DNA from 2 places in the Anaerostipes sp. PC18 genome. Region 2 is predicted to be linked to the other one. Evidence: a T-box and tRNA genes for the amino acid it is inferred to sense, from the RefSeq annotation. Region 2 holds a T-box; the other holds one or more tRNA genes.
The links. The T-box of region 2 lies ahead of pheS (phenylalanine--tRNA ligase subunit alpha). A T-box ahead of a tRNA ligase gene usually reads a tRNA of that ligase, here a tRNA-Phe.

Region 1 (3,211 bases), 740 kb from region 2:
GTTTTGCTTTTCCGTCGATCATCTGAATGGCTCCTTCATGACAGGCAGAAGCGCAGAGACCGCATCCATTGCACTTTTCCTCATCTATTTTTATTATTTGTCGTATCATTCTTATTTCCTCCTTGAGTTTGTAATCCCATCATACTATAATGAGCACAAGTTGTCTGTTGATAAATCAACACATTTATAGGAGATGTGAAAAAATGGAGCAAATTTTATACCGCAGTCCCCTGTTCCGCGGAATTAAAGAGAAGGATTTAGAAGGGATGCTGGGCTGCCTGTCGGCCAGAAAAGAAACGTATGCTTCCAGGGATGCCATCTGTCTGAATGGAGACAGGATGGAAGAAGTGGGGATCGTAGTGGACGGGGAAGTCCGGATCGTCAGAGATGATTTTGAGGGAAGAAGAGCGATTCTTGCCCATATCGGGCCGGGCGAAGTGTTCGGGGAGACCTATGGCTGTCTTCCGGATGCAGAGCTGCCTGTATCGGTTGAATGTGTCAGAGATTGTACGGTGTTGTTCTTAAACTACCATAAGGTACTGACGACCTGCAATGCCAGCTGTGCATTCCACCAGCGGCTGATTGAAAATATGGTTGTTCTTCTGGCTGAAAAGAATGTCCGTTTGAATCAAAAGCTGGAATGTCTTGAAAAGAGGACTACAAGGGAGAAGATTCTTGCATATATAAATCAGGAACAGGATAAGCAGAAAACGTCCCGGATCAAGCTTCCTTTTTCTAAAAAAGATATGGCCGATTATCTGTGTGTGGACAGGAGCGGAATGATGGTGGAACTGAGGAAACTCCAGACGGAAGGTGTTTTGTCTGTTGAGAAAAATATAATTGCGATTGGAGAGAGATAGAATGAAGATCAGTGACGTAATGACAAAGATGATAGAGTATTATCAGGGAGATTCCAAAAGAGTCCAGCACTTTATGAAAGTGTATGCCTATGCAAAAGCTATCGGGGAGCAGGAGGAACTGGAACCGGAACTGCAGGAGATCTTGGAGATTGCTGCGGTGACTCATGATATTGGAATTAAAAAAAGTGAGGAGAAATACAATAGCAGTTCAGGAAAATACCAGGAGATAGAAGGACCGGACGAAGCCAGAAAGCTTCTGGGTGAGTTCGGTCTGAAAAATGAAACCATGGACAGAATCTGTTATCTGATCGGGCATCATCATACTTACAGCCGGATTGACGGCATAGATTATCAGATCCTTGTGGAAGCCGACTTCCTTGTGAATCTGGAGGAGGATAAGAGCGGAATGAAAGCCGCGCATAATGTGAAGAAAAAAATATTTGTTACCAAAACGGGGATTCATTATCTGGAAAATCTATTTTTTGAAAGATGACAAAAAATCTAAAAAAGTTCTTGATTTGGGCTTTTTGATATGGTAAAGTATAGAAGTCACAGGAATGAGACATGCCCAGATAGCTCAGTCGGTAGAGCAGAGGACTGAAAATCCTCGTGTCGCTGGTTCGATTCCGGCTCTGGGCATTACAGAGAATTGAAAAGACTCTGTCATATATGCGGGTGTAGTTCAATGGTAGAACTCCAGCCTTCCAAGCTGATCACGTGGGTTCGATTCCCATCACCCGCTTAGCAAGCCTTTTAGAGATATCTCTAAGATGGCTTTTTTCTTTCTTCCGCGGCAGATTATACCGGGCCTGTAAAAGATGCGGGATCAAAAGAGCGAGGAAAAGGAGAGGATCGTTCATGGAACTTACGGTGAGACAGTTTAAAAAAGAAGATTTAGAAGAGATGACAGCGATATGGAATCAGGTGGTAGAAGAGGCCAATGCGTTTCCACAGGAAGATTTTTTTTCTTTAAAGGAAGCAGAAGATTTTTTTGCAGGGCAGTCTTACACTGGGGTGGCTGAATCAGACGGAAAGATTCTTGGCCTTTATATACTGCATCCAAATAATGTGGGCAGATGCGGACATTTATCCAATGCGTCCTATGCAGTCAGCAAGGATGCAAGAGGCCGGCATATCGGAGAGCAGCTGGTTTTGGACTGTATGGAAAGAGCCAGAGAGCTGGGATACAAAGTCCTGCAGTTTAATGCGGTGGTAGCGTCCAATCAGGGTGCGCTGAGACTTTATGACAGACTTGGATTTCAGCGGCTCGGGACAGTGCCCGGAGGCTACCGTTTGTCAGACGGCAGATACGAAGACATTATTTTATTTTACATCACACTGTAATATAATAAAGAAAACTATAGATGAAAGAGATTCATAAAGGAGAAGGTCATGGATTACAATGAATTGGCGCTGAAGATGCACGAAGAAAACAGAGGAAAAGTGGCAGTAAGGTCAAAAGTGACGGTTGAGACGAGAGAAGATCTGAGTACGGCTTATACCCCCGGAGTGGCAGAACCTTGCCGAAAAATCAGGGACTGCAAAGAGGATGTGTACCGTTACACTGCAAAAGGAAATTTGGTAGCTGTAGTTTCTGATGGAACTGCTGTGCTTGGTCTTGGTGATATCGGACCGGAGGCGGCTATGCCGGTTATGGAAGGAAAGGCTATTTTATTTAAAGAGTTTGCCGATATAGACGCATTTCCGGTCTGTCTGGATACGAAAGATACGGAAGAGATCATAAAGACAGTAAAATATCTGGCGCCTACATTCGGAGGGATCAATCTGGAAGATATCTCTGCGCCGAGATGTTTTGAAATAGAACGCCGGCTGAAAGAGGAACTGGATATACCGGTATTCCATGACGATCAGCACGGAACAGCCATCGTCGTGGCAGCAGGGATGATCAATGCGCTGAAATTTGTGGGAAAGAAGCTGGAAGATGCAAAGGTAGTTATCAACGGAGCAGGGTCTGCCGGGATTTCTATCTGTAAGCTTCTGCTTCAGTTCAGAGTAAAAGACGCGGTGCTTGTAGACCAGAAAGGTGCCCTGTGTCCGGGGGAAGAGTGGATGAACGATGCACAGAAAGAAATGGCGGAAAAAACAAATAAGGACAGGCAGACAGGAGAACTTCGTGAGATCATGAAGGGAAAAGATGTGTTTATCGGCGTTTCTGCACCGAATATTGTCACATCAGAAATGGTCGCTTCCATGGCAAAGGACCCGGTAGTATTTGCTATGGCGAATCCGGTGCCTGAAATCATGCCGGATGAGGCGAAAAAAGGCGGGGCAAAGGTGGTAGCTACCGGCCGTTCCGATTTTCCGAATCAGATCAATAACGTGCTGGTGTT
Region 2 (3,211 bases):
TTTTTCCTACCACGATCTTTTCCAGGTTTTTATCTAATTCCTCATAACATTCCACATTTGATCCGGAAAGTGTCATCTTGTCCACATACTCCTGAATCGTACAGTCAAGATCCGGCACATATGCCTTGATCCATGAAATTGGTGTATTCATTCTCTATTCTCCTTCAATCATTATAAGTTATTTACCACTATTTCCGTCACGCTTTTGAAATGCGCTCCTCCAATAGTGGTAAATAACTATCGAAAAGCAGCACATTTTTTTGACAGAGGCCCTTCTCCAGAAGACATTACGTCCATTTTCTACATGATTGGAGTGAAGCATTCTAAGAGCCGAACGGAAATTGCCGCTTTAGAACTGGCTTAAAAACCTCTTGTCGTTTTCATAAAGCAGGCGCATATCATCAATCTCATATTTCAGGAGCGCCACACGTTCCAGACCGATTCCAAAGGCAAAACCTGAGTAAATCTCTGGGTCGATCCCGCATGCCCTGAGCACATTTGGATGCACCATACCACAGCCTAAGATCTCGATCCAGCCGCTTCCTTTGCACATACGGCAGCCCTTTCCTCCACACTTAAAGCAGGTGATATCCACCTCCGCGCTTGGCTCTGTGAATGGGAAATGATGAGGGCGGAATTTGACTTTTGTCTCCGGTCCGAAAAATTCAGTGGCAAACTGTTCAAGTGTCCCTTTCAGATCCGCAAAAGTGATTCCTTTGTCCACGACCAGTCCTTCTACCTGATGGAAGGACGGAGAGTGGGTAGCATCCACTTCGTCTGAGCGGAATACCCTTCCAGGCGCAATCATACGGATTGGCATTTTACCAGTCTCCATCACACGGGCCTGTACCGGTGATGTCTGTGTTCTCAATAAGATATCTTTTGAGATAAAGAAGGTATCCTGTTCATCCTTCGCCGGATGATTCTCCGGGATATTAAGCATCTCAAAGTTATACTTATCGTATTCCACCTCGGGGCCTTCCACAACCTCATAGCCCATTCCGATAAATACCCTCTCCAGGTCTTCCAGGGCAATCTGGTTCGGATGGCGGTGGCCCTTTTCATGCACCTTTCCCGGAAGCGTTACGTCAATGACTTCCTTTTTGAGCTTTTCTTCCATGATCTTTTTCTTAAGAACAGACATTTCCTGCTCCAGTGCCTGTTCGATGACGGCACGTGTATCGTTGACCATTTGTCCTACGATAGGACGTTCTTCTTTGGCAACATCCTTCATGCCCTTTAATACCTGGGTCAATTCTCCCTTTTTGCCTAGAACCGCTACCCTGATATCATTCAGAGCGTCCATGGCATCTGCTGTGTTGATCTTCTCCAAGGCTTCTTTTTTAATCGCCTCAAGTTTCTCCTTCATAATCACTTCTCCTTGTTTTATGGAAATAAAAAAATCCCATCCCTTATATATAAGGGACGGGAATCATCTCGCGGTACCACCCTAATTCCAGGTACAAAAACAACCTGGCTCTTAGTATCCTGCGTAACGTGCAGATAACGTTATCCCCTACTGTTCTTTCAGGGATACGACTCCGGTGTGAAATTCGGGAAAGACTTCCTTACTGTGCACCTTCTCTGTCTTTATCATTCCTTATTTTATCACACAAAAGCGGAATGTCAAGACGGAAAACCGATTCTTTATCTCTCCCATCAGCCCTGCAGCGCACTGTGGAAAACAGCCTCATACAAAATCTGATAATCCTTCATGGTAAATGCAGATACGTGAAAATCAGGCGAGGACAGCTCCTGTATCTTCTGCTGGATGACCTCTAAGACAGCATAATCAATATCCATGTGATCCATGACATTTTTAGAAAAATCAAAATCATGTTTCTTCTGAAATAAGATACAATTTGCATGAAAAAGGAATTCTAAGATCAGGCTGTTATTTAACTTAATATCAAGCTTCTTTGCAATTGCTCTCAGAGCACGGAAAAACAGTTCATTCGTTGTAAACGTATTGATTCCGGGGGTAAGCTTGGACGCAAACAAGAGATGTTTATCCGCGGATCTTAAAGTATAACTCTTTAGCTGGTTGTCTTTTAATATCTTCATCTCATCATTCTGGCTTATTAACAGGTTTGGGATGATGGAAATAATGCTGGCATTTTTCTTCACAGACAGCTTTAAAATCTCTTTCACCAGAATAAAGGAATGAAACTGGACATTATAAGACAATACCTTCGTCTTAGGAAAAAAGTAATTGGTAATGGTTTGTTTCATATCTGCGTCTGATAAGATCAGGACCCCCTGCCCCCGATTAATACTGACCGCAAATTCATATAAGTTCTCAAGGTTCGTTCGTGTCTCATTTCTTTTTCCGGATAAAACAGCAGGAAAGGTATGTATGATTCTCCGGTCAAAAAATAAATTGAAGATATTTGCGTAATTGCTTGCCAGCAAATGATATTTGGAGGTAATAATCACAGGTATATGGATATCACTCATGATGAAGTGGGCATATGTCAGTATAGATTGAATCATCTTTTCTTGGGTTTTTGACAGTTTGCAGTGGTTTGTCTGTGCTAATTGAAGCAGATTGTTGAACAGTGATTTCATCTGCGGTGTTTGAATATCCATAGAAGAGGTTTCCTTCACAATATCCAGACTTTTATCTTTCCGGAATACAGATAGGATCATATGTTCCACTTTTTCTTTTAAAAATGGGTCCTGGCAGAATACACTTTTATTGAATGCCTTTGTGATGCCCGAAATAAGCCTATCGCCGGAATAACTGTTCTCAGATACAACGCCAGTCACCCTGGAACAGATCAGCAGCTGCTTTGTAAAATAATCTGAAACTATATTTTTTGTTTCAGCCAAAGGCTCACGGGAGTTAAGAAACAATTTATTAAAATCAATTTCTCCGTTTGGTCTGATCTGTATCTTGTCAGGGATCTCTGCCTTTAGTTCAGGAATGGATTTTATAAAATCATCCCTTTCATTATCAAGCAGGACCGATGCATCTAACATAAGTTCATTGTTTTTGCCTGCAGTACTTGATGTATAGAGAATCCTTGAAATTGTATATAAAATCTCATTTTCTAATTGATGCAGGTTGCTGCACTTATGTAAAACCAGCTGAATGAACTGGGAAGATACCAACATTGTTTTATCTAAACGGTTGCTCTCTTTTTGGATCATACTCAATAGAATCGAAATCAACTCTGTTTGCGGCCGGTCTTTTGCGGAAGGAAAGTTC

Region 1: it encodes a tRNA-Phe, which carries the amino acid that the T-box ahead of pheS (phenylalanine--tRNA ligase subunit alpha) is inferred to sense. The anticodon was not compared.

What each region holds. Positions count from the first base shown of each region.
Region 1 covers NZ_CP121164.1:507,088-510,298, forward strand. The annotation lists gene P8F77_RS02840 (4Fe-4S binding protein) at 1-109, opposite strand, end outside; gene P8F77_RS02845 (Crp/Fnr family transcriptional regulator) at 204-860, shown strand; gene P8F77_RS02850 (HD domain-containing protein) at 862-1,353, shown strand; tRNA gene P8F77_RS02855 (tRNA-Phe) at 1,427-1,499, shown strand; tRNA gene P8F77_RS02860 (tRNA-Gly) at 1,532-1,602, shown strand; gene P8F77_RS02865 (GNAT family N-acetyltransferase) at 1,719-2,204, shown strand; gene P8F77_RS02870 (NADP-dependent malic enzyme) at 2,253-3,211, shown strand, end outside.
Region 2 covers NZ_CP121164.1:1,245,852-1,249,062, reverse strand. The annotation lists gene pheT (phenylalanine--tRNA ligase subunit beta) at 1-151, opposite strand, end outside; gene pheS (phenylalanine--tRNA ligase subunit alpha) at 350-1,369, opposite strand; T-box leader at 1,419-1,594, opposite strand; gene P8F77_RS06785 (hypothetical protein) at 1,660-3,211, opposite strand, start outside.